4 regions of the Bradyrhizobium sp. AZCC 2230 genome follow, and region 1 is predicted to be linked to each of the others. Evidence: predicted binding sites of a transcription regulator. Region 1 holds the regulator's gene; each other region holds the start of a gene.

Region 1 (4,936 bases):
GCCTCAAGCCCGAAGCCATCGTGACGCGCTATGAGCGTAACAGCGAGGCTTACCGGCTGCATGAGGTCGGCAAGATCAGCGACGAGGACTATTTCCAGTCGCTGCGCTCATCGCTCGGCATCGGCATTTCGGATGCGCAGTTCCTGGAGGGATGGAACGCGATCTTCGCAGGCGAGATGCCCGACATCGCGGAATTGCTGCCGCGCGCGGCGAAGCAGATGCCGCTCTATGCCTTCTCCAACACCAACCGCCCCCATGTCGACCATTTCTCGAAAGAGTATGCCGATCTGCTCGGCCATTTCCGCGAGCTGTATCTCTCCTCCAGCATCGGCCTGCGCAAACCGGATGCGGAAGCCTTCGACCACGTCGTCGCCGCGATGGGCGTGCCGGCCAACCGGATCGTGTTCTTCGATGACCTCGCCGAGAATATCCAGGGCGCCCGCGCCCGCGGGCTGACGGCGGTGCATGTCACTTCGCCCCGCGACGTCGGCAATGCACTGAAGGTGCTGGGGATCTGACCGCCTCCTCACCCCGCCGAATCGGCGAATTCCGGACCTATTTCATTCGGAACTGACGAACCAACGCACTTTGTGCATTTTTGTACAGAGTTCCGGGAACGGAATGCCCGCTTCCGGACTCTAGAGTCCGTTGGGTATTCTACGAACGGACGTATCATCGTGTTGGGCAAAACCTACCTTACCAAGCAGGCCTCCCTGCTGGTCAAATTCGCCACCACCACCTCAAATTCCGAGCTTTCAGCCAAGCTGATGAGCAAGGCCGCCGACCTGAAGGCCCAGGCCGATCCGATGCCCGACAGGGATCAGGGCCCCCAAGCGCCTGATGTCAGTCCGGCAAAGTAACCGGCGACCTAACTGGGCGCAGTTCTCGTCATCCCAGTACTTGCCATGGCGATCTCGTGCCGCTCCATCTCGCCTTCCGGATCATGCCGCGGCTGGCTTGACGCTCACACTCGATCGCCGCGCGGATGACGCAGGATAAATCATCCTGTGCGACCGCCGTTTTGCCTCTGCGCCTGCACTCGGCTAAAACTCTCGCCGCTGATTTGCCCGAACGGGCGTAGCTGGAGTTTTCACTCGTGGCCTTGATGCCGGTTTCTGACGCGCTCGCCGCGGTGCTTGCCGGCGCGGAGCCACTGCCTGAAGAGACGATCGCACTCGACGCGGCCTTCCATCGCGTGCTCGCGCGCGACGTCGCCGCGCGGCGGACGCAGCCTCCGCAGGCGATGTCGGCGATGGATGGCTATGCCGTCCGCGCGGCCGATGCGGCCAAGGTCGACGCGCAGCTCAACGTCATTGGCGAGGTCGCTGCAGGCCGGCCGTTTGCAGGAACCGTCGGCGCCGGCGAAGCCGTCCGGATCTTTACTGGTGGCGTCGTTCCCGACGGCGCCGATGCGGTCGTGATCCAGGAGGACACCGTCGCCGATGGCAAGCGCATCACGATCAGGGAGGCCGCCGTCGCCGGGCGGCACATCCGCCCGGCCGGCATCGACTTCTCTGAGGGTGACGTGCTCCTGCGCAAGGGCGCCCGGCTGACCGAACGCGACCTCGCGCTCGCCGCCGGCATGAACCACCCGCAGCTTGGCGTCCGCCGCCGTCCAAAGGTCGCGATTCTCGCCACCGGCGACGAGCTGGTGATGCCGGGCAGCACGCCCGGCCATGGCCAGATCGTCTATTCCAACGGCTACGCCCTGCATGCGCTCGCCCGCAGCGAGGGCGCTGACACCATCGACCTCGGGGTTGCCGCCGACACGCTTGCCGCCACCACCGCCGGCATCCGCCGCGCGCGCGAATCCGGCGCCGACATCCTGATCACGACCGGCGGTGCCTCGGTCGGCGACCACGATCTGGTGCAGCAGGCGCTTCGGGACGAAGGCACCTCGATGGCGTTCTGGAAGATCGCGATGCGGCCGGGCAAGCCGATGATGAACGGGCAGCTCGGCGCGATGCGCGTGATCGGCCTGCCCGGCAATCCCGTGTCATCCTACGTTTGCGGCTTCCTGTTCATGGTGCCGCTGATTCGCGCGCTGTCGGGCCGTTCCGTGGTTCACCACCGCCGCGAGCGCGCCGTGCTCGGCCGCGACGTCGGCGCCAATGACCAGCGCGAGGACTATCTGCGCGCGCGCCTCGATGTGCGTGATGACGGCACGCTGATCGCGCTTCCCGTCAATCACCAGGACTCCTCGCTGCTTACGAATCTCGCTGCGGCACAGGCACTTCTCGTGCGCGCACCGTTCGCGCCGAAGGCCGAAGCCGGCGCTGCTTGCGAGGTGCTGCGACTGCCCGTTTGAGCGCATCGTTCGCAACCGTTCCGCGAACTTTGCCGCGTTCACGGTAAATTAAGCAGTTGCGGAACATGTATCGAACATATAGTGTCCGTTCATGATTTGTTTCGAGCGTGTAGCGGCTTATTGCTGAATTCAGCGTCTCGGAATCGAACGACATCAACCGGGGGATTTTGGTCGAGATGTTAACGCGCAAACAATACGAGCTCCTGCGGTTCATCAGCGAGCGCCTGAAGGAAAGCGGTGTGCCGCCCTCCTTCGACGAGATGAAGGACGCGCTCGATCTGCGCTCGAAATCGGGCATCCATCGCCTGATCACTGCGCTCGAGGAGCGCGGCTTCATCCGCCGCCTGCCCAACCGCGCCCGCGCCATCGAGGTGATCAAGCTGCCTGAGCTGCAGGCCGCCGCCGGCAGCCGCCGCGGCTTCACGCCGAGCGTCATCGAGGGCAATCTCGGCAAGGTGCGCACGACCTCCAGCCCGCCCGCCGACGACGGCGAGCGTCCCGTCGCGGTGCCCGTCATGGGCCGGATCGCGGCCGGCACGCCGATCGAGGCGTTGCAGACCCGCAGCCACACCATCAGCGTCCCGCCCGACATGCTCGGCTCGGGCGAGCACTACGCGCTCGAAGTGCGCGGCGACTCCATGGTGGAAGCCGGCATTCTCGACGGCGACATGGCGCTGATCCAGCGCAACGAGAGCGCCGACACCGGGGACATCGTGGTCGCCCTGATCGACGACGAGGAAGCGACACTCAAGCGTTTCCGCCGCCGCGGCGCTTCGATCGCGCTCGAGCCGGCCAATGCGGCCTATGAAGTGCGCATCCTGCCGCCCAACCGGGTCAAGATTCAGGGCAAGCTGATCGGGCTCTACCGCAAGTACTGAGCGCTCGCGCGCCATCAACGATTGGAGCGGACGATTGTCCGCTCCGGCTGGATAGTCTTTCTGGTTTTGCACAGATTATCCGGCCCCCTCTCCAGCGCTACATCCTCGGCACGCCGCGACGAAGCACGCATCGCTTCGCAGGCCCTTGAGAGACCGAGGATATAACCATGCGCAAGATCATTTTGAGCACCGTCACGATGGCGCTGATCGCAATATCAGCGTCGCAGGCCTTCGCCGCACAGTCGCAGCACCACGCCCGCAAGGCACCGCAGGCGACGACGAGCGAACAATTCCGCAATGCCCGCAACGCCATCACGCAGCCATCACAACCGGCCTGGCAATATTCCGGCTGGTCGGCACCCGCAGGCCGCTAACGCAGCACGCTCGCCAAATGCACGGGAGCAGGCTTTGTTCCTCGTGCGTTTGAAAAAGATAATGTGATCGCGCTCTGCGGATGCGAGCCGCAGATTTGCCCACAAACAAGCATAAGATCGCGGGCTTCCACTCTGATAGGGGCCTGCGCCTCCGAGACAGAGGCGTGGGTCGCTATCCTGATTGAGGAGCACCCGATGTGTGACTACAGCCTGCATGCCGTCGCGACGCGTCCCGCAGAAGTCGGCGAGACGATCGTCACGACAACGTTCCGCGGCACCTCGACGCGCGGCTTCGCCTCCGAAGCCGACATGTCGGTCGCGGTCTGTCTGCTTCCGGGAACGGAGCTCGCCTTCGCCGACAACGTCCGCTACGACAATCGCTGGATCTGGACCCGCACCGTCAACTCGCGCGTCGGCAAGTTCGGCAAGGTCGATCCGCACATTCCCGATCGCCATCACGACGCGATCGAATTCCCCGACGGCAAGTACGTGCTGGTAACGCAGCTCGTCGAAGGCCAGCGCGCAACCGTGCTGCAACTGCCCGTGACCCAGCCGCTCGGCGAGCGCGAGCACACGCCACAGATCACCGCCGACAGGCCGCCGACCATCACCCGCCTGCCGATCGGCTGAGCTGTCGATCTCAATCCTCGGCCTGAAGATCGGCCTCCGACGGTGTTGCGTCCCGGACGCGCGGAGCTGCCGACCGCGGCATGAGGGTCTGTTCGAAATCTCCCTCGCCGGCCGCCGCCGGCGACCAGGGGCGGTTTGCGCCCCTCGCCTTCACCGCGTCAATCGCAAAACCGTCGCCGCGCTGCGTCAGCGCCAGCGCGCCCTGGCGCGCGAGACGCGGGCGATCGACCACCATCGCACCACAATCCGACGGCGCGGGCCTTGCCGTCACGACCAGTGCCGCGCGGCTGCAATCGTCGGCCAGCGCATCGATGCGCAGTGCCTGCGCGATCATCCGGCCGTCGGCGAGTGGCGTCACGCAGCCGGTCTCGTCGCACGACACGCCGTCACTGAGCGAGGCGCTGGTGGCATCGCGCGGGTCGGCGTCCGCAGCTAACCACTCCTTGAGCAGGAAATTGTCCTTGTTGGTCCGCATCAGATGCAGCTGCCCATCCCTGCCCCGCACCGCGACGTTCTGCCCATCGCCGGCGATGAGGATGTCGGGTTGCCGCACCGACAGGCCCCAGACGGTCGCCGCCACGAGCACGAACGCGCCCGACCAGCGCAGCGGCGTGCGCAGCAGGCCCATCAGGATCAGGCCGACGCTCGCAGCGATGAGTGGCGCCATACCAAATGCCGGGAGACGGCCGACTGCGCCAGGCAGTGCCGCCACCCAGCGTGTGACCGCGATCATCCAGTCGATGCCG
Region 2 (4,936 bases), 120 kb from region 1:
ACTCGTCGTATTTGTCATGAGCGACGGCAGCACCGGCCTTGCCGTAGAACAGCAGGCTGTTCACGGTGTAGCCGAGCTGGCCGGTGAACAGACCAAAGCTGTCGATCCTGGTCCGGTTGTTCAGCGGCGCTAGCACCAGGCTGACATTGTTGCCCTTGAAGTCGGCCCAGTTGCCCTGGCCTTCCACGCCAAGAACCCAGTGCGCCTTCTGCCAGCGATAGCCGAGCTGGGCACCGACCGTGCCGCCGCTGGCGTTGTGGCAGCCTTCGCCGACGGCTGGATTGATCGCAACGCCGCCGGCGGCGACAACGCTCCAGCAGGCATGGCCGAGCCCGCCGCCGCCATTGAGGCCGCCATAGACGCCGGTCCATTCGAGGGCGGGTACAGGCGCCACCGGCGCCTTGGAATAGAGCGGGAGATCCGCGGCAACGGCCGGTGCAAGTGGACCGAATGCGAACAGGCTGATCGCAGCCACTGCCCAGATCTTCATATCACGTCCCCGACTCGCCGAACCAATGCGCGGGCGCTACGCGCGCGCCCTGTGATTCCTTGACGGTTCAGCACACCGGGCCGCGAAAACAAAAAGGCCGGCGCGAGGCCGGCCTTTCGTAACGCAATGGCGTTGGAGACGAAGCTCAGTACTTGAACTCAGTACTTGGCGACGATCGGGCCGCCGAAGGTGTAGTTCAGGCGGACGGTGGCCATATCCACGTCCTGCTTGATGCTGTCAGCGCGGAAGGGCAAGCCAAACGCGGTGAAGCTGTCGGTGTGCTTGCCCATGAACAGGTGGTTATATTCGACGCCGACCGACCAGTTCGGAGCGAAGCCGAACTCGATGCCGGTGCCGACGGCGCCGCCCCAACGCGTGTCGGTCGCGGTGCCGAATGTGACACCAGCCAGAGTGCCGCTGAACTTGTTGTGGGTGACGGCCGCGCCGCCCTTCACGTACCAGAGCACGTTGTTCCAGGCATAACCCACTTGGCCGGTGAAGAGGCCGAGCGCGTCGATCTTGGTATTGTTCACCAGCGGGAAGAAAGCGGCGGGCGAGCTGGTGTTCGAGCCCTTCAGGTCAGCCCAATCACCCTGGGCTTCGACGCCGAACACCCAGTTGGTGGATTGCCAGCGATAGCCGATCTGGCCGCCGACGAGGGCGCCGGTCGCATTATGGCAACCCTCGCTCGTCGTGGGGACGGCGGCGCCGGCGACACTGGTCGTATCCCAGCAATTGTGGCTCGAGCCGCCACCGGCGTTGCCGCCGATGTAGAAGCCGGTCCAGTTGTAGACCGAAGCCACAGCCACCGGAGCCTTGGTGTAGGGGCGAGCCGCCAGATCGGCAGCCGAAGCGGCGCCAGTGAGGGCGAGCAGAGAGGCCGAAGCCAACAAGATCTTTTTCATATTCAACAAATCCCAGTCCCAGTTTCTGTTTTCGACTTCCGTGCGTCGGAAGCAGCATCGGACGTTCCGGTCCAACTCACGTCATGCCTACACCACTGAAGCTGCAAGTTGTGTCTCTCAAAAGTCACAACGGACACAAAATGTAATAATGGCTGGCCCACAGTTTCCATCGGGAACCCGCAACAAAACGGCCGGCACGAGGCCGGTCTCAGATATCGAATGAAATCAGGAGGATATCAGTACCTTGCGACGACGGAACGGCTGGTAGGCGGGGGCCTGAAAAGGCTCCCGTCGACGGGACGCGGGAGTGACACGGAGACACCCCGAGGGCTCCGTTTTCAGGGGCGATTTTGATGGGAACAAATCTGGAACAAACCTCGGATCGATGCTATATATGGGGATAACCGAGGCTGCGGCGGGCCGATCGGTGCTCGTAAGCGTATAGGGTCGGCCCAACAGGCGACAGCGCGGGCGCGCCTTTTCGAAATTCAGTGGCATTTGGAGTGGAGAGCGGCGATGGCGGGAAGCGTCAACAAGGTCATTCTGGTCGGAAACCTCGGCAAGGATCCGGAAATCCGCCGCACCCAGGACGGGCGGCCGATCGCGAATCTGAGCATCGCCACCTCGGAGACCTGGCGCGACAAGAACAGCGGCGAGCGCAAGGAAAAGACCGAGTGGCATCGCGTCGTGATCTTCAATGAAGGTCTCTGCAAGGTCGCCGAGCAGTACCTGAAGAAGGGCGCCAAGGTTTACATCGAGGGCGCGCTGCAGACCCGCAAATGGACCGACCAGGCGGGCGTTGAGAAGTACTCCACCGAGGTCGTGCTTCAGGGCTTCAACTCGACGCTGACGATGCTCGATGGCCGCAGTGGTGGCGGAGGCGGCAGCTTCGGCGACGAGCCGGGCGGCGATTTCGGCTCGTCCGGTCCGGTCAGCAGCGCGCCGCGCCGTCCCGTGGCCGCCGGCGGCGGTGGTGGCCGCAACAACGACATGGACGACGATATCCCGTTCTGAACCTCAGCCTTCGACGCGGCTGGGACGAGTCGGCGCGGGGCGGGACAGGAAGCGGCCCGCGCGGCTTTCGAGCATCCGGACCAGGACCGGATCCATGAATTCATAGTCGTCCGGAATCTCGAGGCAGATGACCCGCTTGCCATTCAGGCTGGCGCGGAATTTCCGGTTCAGTTTGTTCCGGTGGGCCTTTTCCATCACGAAGGTGATGTCGGCCCATTCGACCTGCTCGGTCGACAACAGCACGTCCGCGTCGTTCGAGACGCCGGCCGAGTCGGTCTCGATGCCGGGCCAGGTCGAAAAGACGTGTTCGGCGGTCGGGCTGCGCAGGCGATTGACGCTGCAGACGAAGAGGACGTTGGTCACTTTGACCGCTCCAGCAGGAGGGACCGGAATAGTCCGAGCCACCTCGGTCTAGATACACACCTTTTTGGTAGCGGGCGGAATCATCGGCGTCCCCGTCATGTTGGAGAGGGCCGCTCTTCTCATCAGCGTTGCCGGCTCGCGTGAGGCGGCAGGATTTCCTGCCAATTGGCCGGCTGGTTTGGCTTTTTGGAGCTCGCCTCATGTGCTGCCTCAAGCCTTTGACGGGCTGCGATGTGAATGGTATTAACTTCATGTTAATCATATTCACATGGTCGGTTCCTGCCCGGAGGACGCGCCACATGAACCTCGCGCCTCTGCTTGATGCTGCCCCGGCGATCCCGCTGCACGCCTTCGCGGCGATGGCGGCCTTCGTGCTTGGCATCGTCCAATTCGCTGCGCCAAAGGGCACGCTGCCCCATCGGACGGTCGGCTGGATCTGGGTGGCGCTCATGGCCGTGGTGGCCGCGTCGTCGTTCTGGATCCACCAGATCCGCATGGTTGGGCCGTTCAGCCTGATCCACCTCCTGTCGATCTTCACGCTGGTGATGCTGCCGCTCGCGGTGTGGCGGGCGCATACCCATCGGGTCGCCGATCACCGGCGCATCATGGTCATGACGTTCATCGGCGCGCTGGTCGTGGCGGGCCTGTTCACGCTGGTGCCCGGGCGCATCATGCACCAGGTGTTTTTCGGGACATAATTGGCGGTTCCGGGTGGCTTGTTCCGGTGCCGCTGACGACGGTGGCGAGAAGCGCGTAAGTCTCTGGAAAAACAAACGGAAAAACCGCTTCCCAACGGCTTGCAAGGGTGGTTATCAGGGCCTCGATGCGCTATATGATTCCCAGATAAAAACTCACCGGATTCCCCCTTGGCTGACGACGACAACAAGAAGACCGGCGACGAGCCGGAGCGCTCGGATATTCGTCCCGTCTCCATCTTCGAGGAGATGAAGAAGTCCTACCTCGATTACGCCATGAGCGTGATCGTGGCGCGTGCGTTGCCTGATGCCCGCGACGGGTTGAAGCCGGTGCATCGCCGCATCCTGTACTCGATGCACGAGCAGGGGCACACGCCCGACAAGAAGTACGTCAAGTCAGCCCGCGTGGTCGGCGACGTCATCGGTAAGTATCATCCGCACGGCGACCAGTCGATTTACGACGCGATGGTCCGCATGGCGCAGGACTTCTCGATGCGCGTGCCGCTGATCGACGGTCAGGGCAATTTCGGCTCGGTCGATGGCGATCCGCCGGCCGCTTATCGTTACACCGAAGCGCGACTGACCAAGTCGGCGCTGGCCCTGCTGGCCGATATCGACAAGGACACCGTCGACTTCCAGCCGAACTACGACAACAACGAGACCGAGCCGTCGGTTCTTCCGGCCAAGTTTCCGAACCTGCTGGTCAACGGCGCTGGCGGCATCGCCGTCGGCATGGCGACCAACATTCCGCCGCACAATCTCGGCGAGGTCATCGATGCCTGCGTCGCGTTGATCGACAATCCCGCGCTGACCATTGATGAGCTCATCAACATCGTGCCGGGACCGGATTTTCCGACCGGCGGCGTCATTCTCGGACGCGCGGGCATCCGCGCCGCCTATCACCTCGGCCGCGGCTCGATCGTCATGCGCGGCAAGGTCGCGATCGAGACCATCCGCAAGGAGCGCGAGGCGATCATCATCACCGAGATTCCCTACCAGGTGAACAAGGCGACGATGGTCGAGCGCATCGCCGAGCTGGTCAAGGAAAAGAAGATCGAGGGCATCGGCGACCTGCGCGATGAATCGGACCGCGACGGCTACCGCGTCGTCATCGAATTGAAGCGCGACGCCGTGCCGGATGTGGTGCTGAATCAGCTCTACAGATTCACACCGCTGCAGACGAGCTTCGGCGTCAACATGGTGGCGCTCGACAGCGGCCGTCCGCGGATCATGCATCTGAAGGACCTGCTGGCCATCTTCGTCGACTTCCGTGAGCGGGTCGTTACGCGCCGGACCAAGTACCTGCTCGCCAAGGCGCGCGATCGCGCACATATTTTGGTCGGTCTGGCGATCGCGGTCGCCAATATCGACGAGATGATCCGCGTCATCCGGACCTCGCCTGACCCGACCACCGCGCGCGACACCCTGATGTCGCGTGACTGGCCGGCCCGGGACGTCGAGGACATGCT
Region 3 (4,936 bases), 7.2 Mb from region 1:
GCCGACCAGCATGATGGTGGCGTCCTTCGGGCCTTCGCCGAACACGGTCTGCGTCGCGTCCTTGTAGAGCGGGCAGGCGCGGCAATGCGCAGCTTCTTCGCGGAGCGCGTCGAGATCGTTGGTGGCAGGTTTACGTGTCATCGGAGCCTCCGGCCGCTTCTGAGGCTTGTGCGGATCGGTTGCGGCATTGGCGATCATGGCGCCGGTCATGCGCTCGGCGTCCTCGATCAGGGGCTTAATGATCGAGGCCTCGGGCAGGTTCCTCCAGTATTTCTTCGGCATCTCCGTCTGCATCGCCTTCACCTTCAACCGCGCCGGATTGAAGATGCTGGCGTAGTAGCGCCGCCAGGTTTCTTCCAGCCGGTCTTCGCCCGGCGCCTCGTTCTTGCTCACGCCCGGCGTGAACGAAAGCGCGTGGCCATCCCAATGCGCGCAGAGATCCGGCGTCAGGATCGACCACGGCATGTCGGCAAAGCGCTTGGCGAAGAACGGTGCGGCGAGCTCGACGATGTGATGCTCCGGCTCGAACCAGGCGACGTAATGCGCGTCACGTTCGCGGCCGATCTCGCGGAAGCGCACGAAGGCGTGCATCTTGTGCTCGTCGCGATGGACCGCTCTCGCCATCGCTGTAGCTAGCGCGACGTCAGGATCGGTCGCGACCTCGATGAGATCGTGATTGTCCTTCAGCCGAAACAGCAGGCGATAGAGGATCGCAAAGCGCTTGACATCGCGATGCAGGATGGCGGCCTGGGCGAGGTCGACGAATTTGCCTGATACGTTGAAGGTGCCGTCGTTGACCTCGAGGATCGGAGACGGCGCAGGCGGTGCGAACAACTCGGCTTCACCGCCTTGCACGGCCCAGGTGACATCGGTGGGCTTCACATGATGAAGCACGAGCGTGCGGGCGGCTTTGCGCCAACCGTCGAAATCGGTTTCGGTGTCGAGGATGATGTACTGCATCAGAATCCAAACCCCAGTTGTGTTGCTTTCGGCTTGAACCGTTCGATCAGCCGCGCCTCGTCGAGGCGATGCGGCATGGGCCGGTGATCGCTGAGCACGATGAACGGCATCGCCTTGTTGCGGGGCACGTGCAGCCGCGCGAGATCGGAGAGACGGATCGTGGTGGTGCGCCGCGTGGCGATGATGCGCTCGACCGCTTTGGTGCCGAAGCCCGGCACGCGCAGCAGCTCCTCGCGACTGGCGCGGTTGACGTCGAGCGGAAAACGGTCGCGGTGGCGCAGCGCCCAGGCGAGCTTTGGATCGATGTCGAGCGGCAGCATGGCGCTGTCGTCGACGATCTCGCCGACATCGAAGCCGTAGAAGCGCATCAGCCAGTCGGCCTGGTAGAGCCGGTGCTCGCGCAGCAAGGGCGGCTGTACCAGAGGCAACGCGCGGCTGGCGTCGGGGATCGGGCTGAAGGCTGAATAATAGACGCGCCGCAGCCGGTAGGAGCCGTAGAGATTGGCGCTGGTGCGGAGGATGGTGTGGTCGTTCGCGCCATCTGCGCCGACGATCATCTGCGTGCTTTGGCCGGCCGGCGCGAAACGCTGCGGCTTTGCTTTCGTCTTTGTGCTGCTGATATCCTCGGCTTCGTCGAGCTTCAACCGCAGCCGGCCCATGGTGCGGCGGATCGCGCGCACGTCCTTCTCGGGCGCGAATTGCTGCAGGCTGGTCTCCTCAGGCATTTCGATATTGATGGAGAGACGATCGGCATATTTGCCGGCCTCCGCGATCAGCGCGTCATCGGCCTCCGGAATGGTCTTGAGATGGATGTAGCCGCGGAAGTGATGCTCCTCGCGCAGTTTTCGCGCGACGCTGACCACTTGCTCCATCGTGTAGTCGGGGCTGCGGATGATGCCGGAGGAGAGAAACAGACCTTCGATGTAATTGCGCCGGTAGAAGTCCAGCGTCAGCTTGACCACTTCGTCGATGGTGAAGCGGGCGCGCGGCACGTTGGAGGAGGTGCGGTTGACGCAATAGAGGCAGTCGTAATTGCAGGCGTTGGTGAGCAGCACCTTGAGCAGCGAGATGCAGCGTCCGTCCGGCGCGTAGGAATGGCAGATGCCCATGCCCGGCGCGGTCGACCCCATGCCCTTGCCGTCGCTGGAATCCCGCTTCTCGGTGCCGCTGGAGGCGCACGACGCGTCGTACTTGGCGGCGTCTGCGAGAATCTCCAGCTTACGTTGCACGTCCATTATTGAATCCCTTTGATTCCGCTCATGAATCCAACAGAACACCAATTCGATTGACTCCCCGGCCGCCGTTAGCTTTATATTAGAACATATCATGAACAAATGAGCCAGCCGCTGGTTCTTCTTTTGAAAGCCACGGCATCAAATCTTTGAGGAGCGGCGAGCATGAGCGGCGCACGCATCAGCGCGCTTGCGACCTTGCGCAGCCAGATCGAACGGATCGAGACCGCAGAGGTCGTGCACCATCACGACCGCGTCGCGCTCGGCCACCGCGAGGTGGACCACGCCTTGAAAGGCGGGCTCGCACGCGCGGCGATCCACGAGGTGTTTTGCGAGGGGCGTCAGGGTGCGGCCGCGACGGGCTTTGTCACCGGGCTTGCGGGCCGCGTCACGGTGCGCCGGCCGCTGCTGTGGGTGCGGCAGGATTTTTCGGAACTCGAGACCGGCGCGTTGTCGATGAGCGGGCTCGCCGAGCTCGGCCTCGATCCACGCCGCGTGGTGATGGTGCGTGCGGCTGACGTAGAGAGCGCGCTGCGCACCTCCGCCGATGCGCTCGCCTGCGATGCGCTCGGCGCCGTCGTGCTCGAGCTCTGGGGCGAGACGAGGCAGTTCGATCTGGTCGCGAGCCGCAAGCTGACGCTGGCCGCGCAGTCGTCCGGCGTCACCGGCTTGCTGCTGCGGATGGCCGCACAACCTTTGCCGTCGACTGCGGAGACGCGATGGATGCTGCGCGCCGCGCATTCGCCGCCGGGTTCGGCCTCAATGCCTGCGGCGCCTTGGAGTGCCTGGGGCGCGCCGCGTTTCGATGTCGAGCTGTTGCGTAACCGTCATGGCCCGTGTGGCCGGTGGATCATGGAATGGAAGTGTGATGAGTGCCAGTTCTCTGAACCGTCGGCGTATCCTCAGCCTGTGGCTGCCGCGCCTGCCCATCGATCGGATCCAGCGGTTCTTCAACGGCGCGTTGGGTGAGCCCAGCATCGTCGTCATCAAGGACAACAATGCGCTGGTGATCCATGCGCTGGACGAAGCCGCCGAGCGGCTCGGTCTGTACATCGGCCAGCCGCTGGCGAATGCGCGAGCGATGTGTCCGGACTTGAAAGTGTTCGACGCCGATGTCGTGGCCGATGCGAAGACGCTGAGCGACATCGCCGATTGGTGTGACCGCTTCACACCGCTGGTGGCGCTCGATCCGCCGCACGGGCTGTTCCTCGACATCAGCGGCTGTGCGCATCTGTTCGGCGGCGAGGCTGCGCTGTTGCAGACGCTGGTTCGGGCGCTGGCGCGCCAGGGTTTTGCGATCGGCGCCGCGATCGCCAGCACCTCGGTCTGCGCGCGCACGCTGACGCGGCAAGCTACGGGCAGCATCGTCGCCGATGGCGGGGAGGCCGCGGCGATCGACCGGTTTCCAGTATCCGCGCTTGGTGCGGACGAGACGATCACCACCGGCCTGCGCCGGGCCGGGCTGAAGACGATCGGCGATGTTGCCTCGCGCACGCCGAGCGAAATCACGGCGCGGTTCGGCGCGCGGTTCTCCACGCTGCTCGCGCATGCGCTGGGGCAGGGCGATGCGCCGATCAGCCCGCGAAAACCGCTGCCCGATTACATCGTGGAAAAGCGCTTTGCCGAGCCGATCGCGACCGACACCATGATCGCGATGACGCTGTCGCGGCTGGCCGACACGCTGATCGCTTCCATGGAGAAGCAGGGCAAGGGCGCGCGACGCCTGGAAGCCGCGTTCTTCCGTACCGACGGCGTGGTGCGCGCGATCATGGTCGAGACCGGACGTCCCGTGACGCGAAGCGCGGTGATCGACCGGCTGTTTCGCGAGCGTCTCGATGCGCTTGCCGATCCTCTCGATCCCGGTTTCGGCTTCGACATGGTGCGCCTGTCGGCGAGCCGCACCGAGATCGTGGTGCAGGAGCAGCGCGATCTCGACGCTCATGTCCATGACAATGACGAGCTCGCCGCGCTGATCGATCGCATTGCCGCGCGCATCGGCGGAAAACGCGTCGTTGTGCATCTGCCGCAGGACACCCATATCCCTGAGCACGCGGTGCTGGCCGCGCCCGCGCAGCATCATCTCGCCGCCGCCATGCAGGCCGAATGGCCGGCGCGCGCCGAGAGCGAGCCGCCGTTGCGTCCCCTGCGGCTGTTCGACAAGCCGGAGCCGGTCACAGTTCCGTTCGCGACCGTGCCTGATGGCCCGCCGCATCAATTCACCTGGCGGCGCGCAAAACATGCGGTGGTGCGGGTGGAAGGACCCGAGCGCATCGCGATGGAGTGGTGGCGGCAGGACGGCAAGCAGCTGACGCGGGATTATTTCCGCATCGAGGATGCCGAAGGCCTGCGCTTCTGGATTTTTCGCGATGGTCTTTACGAGGGAGAGGTGTTCGACGGCGACGGCAAGCCCGCTCCGCCCCACTGGTACGTGCACGGTCTCTTCGCATGATTACGCCCGCTTATGCCGAGATCGGCATCACCACCAATTTCTCCTTCCTGCGCGGCGGCTCGGATCCGCGCGCCTATGTGCATCAGGCCAGCAAGCTCGGCATTCCCGTGATCGGCATTGCCGATCACAACACGCTGGCCGGCGTGGTGCGCGCCTGGAAGGAGCTCAACAATGACAAGGTTCTGCACAGGCCAAAGCTGCTGATCGGTGCGCGCATCGTCTTCATCGACGGCACGCCCGATATTTTTGTCTATCCGCGCGACCGCGCCGCCTATGGCCGGCTGTGCCAACTCCT
Region 4 (4,936 bases), 4.7 Mb from region 1:
TGACACGATGCCGACGCCGAACGTGATCGTGATCGAATCCGACGGCACGCGCGACATCCTCGAGGGCCTCGACGACCTCGCCGGCGTCTGCGACCCCGGCACCCGCGTGGTCGTGATCGGCAATCCCAACGACACCGCGCCCTATCGCGAGCTGGTGCGCCGCGGCGTCAACGACTACGTGGTCGGGCCGGTCGAAACCCTCGACGTCGTGCGCTCGATCTGCAGCCTGTTCTCGGCCTCGGAAGCCATCATCACCGGCCGCGTCATCGCGGTGGTCGGCGCCAAGGGCGGCGTCGGCGCCTCCACCGTCGCGCATAACGTCGCCTGGACCATCGCGCGCGACCTCGCGCTCGACTCCGTCGTGATCGATCTCGACCTCGCCTTCGGCACCGCCGGCCTCGACTACAACCAGGATCCGGCGCAGGGCATTGCTAACGCGGTGCTGTCGCAGGACCGGCCGGACACCGCGCTGATGGAGCGTCTGCTTTCCAAATGCACCGATCGGCTCAGCCTCCTTGCAGCACCCGCCACGCTCGATCGCGTCTATGATTTCGGCGCCGAAGCGTTCGACGCGATCTTCGACACGCTGCGCATGACGACGCCCTGCATCGTGCTCGACGTGCCGCATCAATGGTCGGCCTGGACCAAGCGCGCGCTGGTCAATGCCGACGACATCGTCATCGTGGCCGAGCCGGATCTCGCCAACTTACGCAACACCAAGAACATGCTGACCGTGCTCAAGACCGCGCGGCCGAACGACCGGCCGCCGCTCTACTGCATCAATCAGGTCGGCATGCACAAGCGCGCCGAGATCGACGTCAAATCGTTTGCCAAGACGATGGAGAGCCAGCCGCTGGCGGTGATCCCGTTCGATTCGAAGCTGTTTTCGACCGCCGCCAATAACGGCCAGATGATCGCGGAGGTCTCCAAGAGCCACCGCACCACCGAGCTGTTCCAGAACATGGCCAACCGTCTGGCGGGACGCGGCGAGGTGAAGAAGCCGAAGCGCTCGCTGCTCGGACCGCTCTTGAAGAAGCTGAAGGGCAGGACCGGACGCGCATCCGCCCCGCATCGCAAGGCGTCGTAAACGCTATAGCGTTTTCGAGCGAGCAGGACTCCCAGCGGCGGCGGATTACTTCTCCGCCCGCTGCTGCTGCTTCTTCGACAGCAACTCGCGCAGCGCCGTGACCTTTGCCGCCGCCTGATCCGGCGGCAGATCGGCCTTCACGAGGATTTCAGCCTCGGTTTGACGGCCCTGCAATCCCAGCACGAGTGCGAGATTGGCACGGATCCGCGCATTGTTCTGATTGCGCTGATAGGCGCGGCCGAGCACCTGTTCGGCCTTCGGCAGATTGTTTTGCAGCACATAGGACAGGCCGAGATTGGACAGCACGGCCGGTTCGTCGGGCACGATCTTCAGCGCCGCGGCGTAATATTGCTGCGCTTCCTCGTTGCGGCCGAGCTGATCGAGCGCGGCGCCCTGCGCCGACAGGATGCGCCAGTCCGGATCCTCGGGCGTATGCGCACGGCCGAGCACGTCGAAAGCCTGCTGGAAATTGCCATTGTCGGCGAGCGCGCGGCCATAGCCGGCGAGCAGCGCCTTGTTGCTGGGATGGGCGAGCACGGCCTGCTCCATCACCGCGACCGCCTGGGCGCGCTGGCCGGTCTCGCGCAGCGCCATGCCGTAGTCGAGCGCGATGGCGGGATCGCCGGGCTTGGCGCGATAGCGCTCGCGCAAGCCGTCCATGTCGGGCTTGGCGTCTGCGGTCGCGGCAGGCTCCGACTTGCCACCGACGCCGAGCGCGCCGGTCACATCCTCCAGGCTCGTGGTCTGGCAGCCACCGAGGGCGAGCACCAGAAGCGCGGGAAGCAGGAATCTCGCCGGGGGAGAGGCAAGGGACGAACGCTTGGACATACTCTGATCACCGCCGGCGGACTGATCAGAGATGCTTTGCCGATTAACGCTAAATTCCCGTTAAGGAAACGCGCCCCTTAGGCTCAGTCGGTGAATTCCGCACCGAATTCGCAGCCGATGCGCCAGCGCAGGCGGCATTGGCGGGAATAGTCCGGTGCGAAGATGATGGTGAATTGCGGCGGCACTTCCAGAAACTCCGCCACGACCTTCACGCCGCCATCCGAGATATCCGTGATCGTGCAGTCCCGCGGCAGCGATCCGGCGCCAAAATGAATCTTGGCAAGCCGGGTGCACATCCGACGTTCGCTCTTCCGGCGATTTGCAAGCATTTGAATTGTTCACCCGTTACGTCACGGCCCATCCCGCACCCCTAGGAGTAGCGGACATTCGTTGGAATGTGCTGAGCGTAGCCGGTCGCATTCGAGGCGTAGTCGAAGCTTAGTGTCCTCGTCCCGTTTACCGGTCGTTAGGTTTCGCGGCGCCCTCGCTTTCGTTCCCGTATTGTTCTTGTCAGGTCGATCCCGCTCTGCTACCCTCGATTGTGCGAGGGGAGCAGCATGGTTCAGCGGGTTTCGACAGTCGCCTTTGAGGGGATCGAGGCCCGCGCGGTCGACGTGCAGGTGCAGGTCGCGCCGGGCCTGCCGGCCTTCGCCATCGTCGGCCTTCCCGACAAGGCGGTGTCGGAGGCGCGCGAGCGGGTCCGCTCCGCGCTGATCGCCTCGGGGCTGGCGCTGCCGGCGCGGCGAATCATCGTCAATCTCGCCCCTGCCGACCTGCCCAAGGAAGGCAGCCATTACGATCTGCCGATCGCGCTCGGGCTGATGGCGGCGATCGGCGCGATCCCGCCGGATGCGCTGACCGGCTTTACCGTGCTCGGCGAGCTCGGCCTCGACGGCTCGATCGCACCGGTGGCCGGCGTTCTGCCCGCCGCGATCGGCGCCAATGTGCGCGAGGAAGGCCTGATCTGTCCGGCGGCCTGCGGCTCGGAAGCGGCGTGGGCGAGCCCGGATATCCAGATCGTCGCCGCGCACTCGCTGATTCAGATCGCCAACCATTTCAAGGGCACGCAAGTGCTGTCGCGGCCCGTGCCGAAAGTGCATGAGGCAGCCACCTCGCCGCTCGATCTGCGCGACATCAAGGGCCAGGAGAGCGCCAAGCGGGCGCTGGAGATCGCAGCCGCGGGTGGGCATCACCTCCTGATGATCGGCGCGCCCGGCGCCGGCAAATCGATGCTGGCCGCGCGCCTGCCCTCGATCCTGCCGCCGCTGTCGCCGGGCGAATTGCTCGAGGTCTCGATGATCGCCTCCGTCGCCGGCGAGATCGAGGGTGGCGCGCTGACATCGCAGCGGCCATTTCGTTCGCCGCATCATTCCGCCAGCATGGCCGCCCTCACCGGCGGCGGCGCGCGCGCAAAGCCCGGCGAGATCTCGCTGGCGCATCAGGGCGTGCTGTTCCTCGACGAGCTGCCCGAGTTCGATCCGCGCGTGCTGGATTCGCTGCGCCAGCCGCTGGAGAACGGCGAGGTCTCGGTCTCCCGCGCCAACCACCGCGTGACATATCCGGCGCGCTTCATGCTGATCGCAGCGATGAATCCCTGCCGCTGCGGCAATGCGTTCGAGCCCGGCTATGCCTGCAAGCGCGGACGCATCGACCGCTGCACCGGCGACTACCAGGCGCGCATCTCCGGCCCGCTGATGGACCGCATCGATCTGCGCATCGAGGTGCCGGCCGTCACCGCAGCCGATCTGATCCTGCCGCCGCCGGCCGAAGGCTCCGCCGAGGTTGCCGCGCGCGTGGCGGCGGCGCGCGACATCCAGCTCGCGCGCTATGCCGATGCCGGCCTGCCGCGAATCCGCACCAATGCCGAGGCGCCGGCGTCAGTGCTGGAGGACATCGCCAAGCCGGACGCGCAGGGGCAAAAGCTGCTGCGCGAGGCCGCCGAAACCATGCGGCTGTCGGCGCGCGGCTATCACCGCGTGCTGCGGGTGGCGCGCACGCTCGCCGACCTCGACGGCACTGAGAAGATCGGTCGGCTGCATCTCGCCGAGGCGCTGTCCTACCGCGCACTCGCAGAGGATGTGCGCCAGATGGCCTGATCATCCAGCGCATCAACCCGGCGGTAACGAGTTTCCTTTACGCTCTGCAAACCATAGGCCCACAAGTTCCAGTCCGGGCCTGGCGAGTAGAGTGTCATGTTGCGTTTCAAGATCCTGGCCTCGGTGGTTCCCCTGTTGGCGGCTGCGGTGTTCGCCCGCAATGAGATCGGGTCGGTCTCGCAGCCCTGCATCGCCCTCGGCGAGACCTCGGTCGAACTGACATCCCTGTTCTGGACGGCCGGCGTGCATGTCGCCTTCACCGACGATCTGTCGCGGGCCACGGTGCGGGTTCAAATCACCGACGATGCCGACGCTGCCGACTTCGCGGTCGTCGACGATGGCACGAGCGACGAGCCGGGCGCCTGCCAGGGCAATCCGTCGACCCGCCTCATTACGATTGCCTCGCAGCCCGTCGACGGCGGTCCGGTGATCTATCTCTCCACCGAAGGCCCGGCTGATTACCGCGTCTATGTCCGCTCGAAGACGTTCTCGCAGAAGGAAGCGGCAGCCCTGATCGTCGGCGCCCGCGGCAACCGCCCGCTCCCCCTCCAGGCCGCCTCGCTCTGAAGCATTAACACCTCGTCAACCCTGTTTGGAGGCCGCCGCAAAGCCTCAAGCTGTTTGCAAGGTCGGCGAGACATCGTCGCGCACGGCGGTGGCAGGTTTCGGTCAAGGGTCGGTGGCAATGGGTCGGACGTTCCGGATCAAGGTGCGCATGCGCCACTTCAGGCGGCAGCACCCCCGAATAGCCTTCGCGATCCGCTCTTTCATGATTTTCTCGGCGACGTTCGGCGGCGCCTATGGCTTCGTCACCGGCAGCCGGGCGCCAAATTCCGGCTACGATCCCAACACCTTTGCGATCGGCGCGAGCTTCCTGTTTGCGCTGGCCTGCCTTGGGCTGGCGACCCTCAGCATGCGGCTGCGC

The links. The regulator LexA, encoded in region 1, represses DNA repair genes until DNA is damaged. The targets are predictions, from matches to a motif close to TGTTCNNNNTGTGTTCNG.
Region 2: V1280_RS07085 (single-stranded DNA-binding protein) is a predicted target of LexA. The motif match lies at 1,751-1,768, and genes of this name have one in related genera.
Region 3: V1280_RS41735 (putative DNA modification/repair radical SAM protein) is a predicted target of LexA. The motif match lies at 2,276-2,293, and genes of this name have one in related genera.
Region 4: V1280_RS30250 (YifB family Mg chelatase-like AAA ATPase) is a predicted target of LexA. The motif match lies at 2,407-2,424, and genes of this name have one in related genera.

What each region holds. Positions count from the first base shown of each region.
Region 1 is NZ_JAZHRS010000001.1:1,583,372-1,588,307, forward strand. Features, by position in the region: gene V1280_RS07645 (HAD family hydrolase) at 1-518, shown strand, start outside; gene V1280_RS07650 (hypothetical protein) at 678-860, shown strand; gene V1280_RS07655 (molybdopterin molybdotransferase MoeA) at 1,097-2,308, shown strand; gene lexA (transcriptional repressor LexA) at 2,485-3,186, shown strand; gene V1280_RS07665 (hypothetical protein) at 3,354-3,560, shown strand; gene V1280_RS07670 (hypothetical protein) at 3,756-4,190, shown strand; gene V1280_RS07675 (ComEC/Rec2 family competence protein) at 4,201-4,936, opposite strand, start outside.
Region 2 is NZ_JAZHRS010000001.1:1,467,180-1,472,115, reverse strand. Features, by position in the region: gene V1280_RS07095 (outer membrane protein) at 1-490, opposite strand, end outside; gene V1280_RS07090 (outer membrane protein) at 649-1,395, opposite strand; gene V1280_RS07085 (single-stranded DNA-binding protein) at 1,912-2,409, shown strand; gene V1280_RS07080 (low molecular weight protein tyrosine phosphatase family protein) at 2,413-2,772, opposite strand; gene V1280_RS07075 (DUF2306 domain-containing protein) at 3,072-3,470, shown strand; gene gyrA (DNA gyrase subunit A) at 3,639-4,936, shown strand, end outside.
Region 3 is NZ_JAZHRS010000001.1:8,777,546-8,782,481, forward strand. Features, by position in the region: gene V1280_RS41730 (UdgX family uracil-DNA binding protein) at 1-960, opposite strand, end outside; gene V1280_RS41735 (putative DNA modification/repair radical SAM protein) at 960-2,195, opposite strand; gene V1280_RS41740 (ImuA family protein) at 2,358-3,161, shown strand; gene V1280_RS41745 (Y-family DNA polymerase) at 3,061-4,641, shown strand; gene V1280_RS41750 (error-prone DNA polymerase) at 4,638-4,936, shown strand, end outside.
Region 4 is NZ_JAZHRS010000001.1:6,303,786-6,308,721, reverse strand. Features, by position in the region: gene V1280_RS30265 (AAA family ATPase) at 1-1,087, shown strand, start outside; gene V1280_RS30260 (tetratricopeptide repeat protein) at 1,133-1,915, opposite strand; gene V1280_RS30255 (PilZ domain-containing protein) at 1,999-2,244, opposite strand; gene V1280_RS30250 (YifB family Mg chelatase-like AAA ATPase) at 2,473-4,011, shown strand; gene V1280_RS30245 (hypothetical protein) at 4,108-4,578, shown strand; gene V1280_RS30240 (ATP-binding protein) at 4,697-4,936, shown strand, end outside.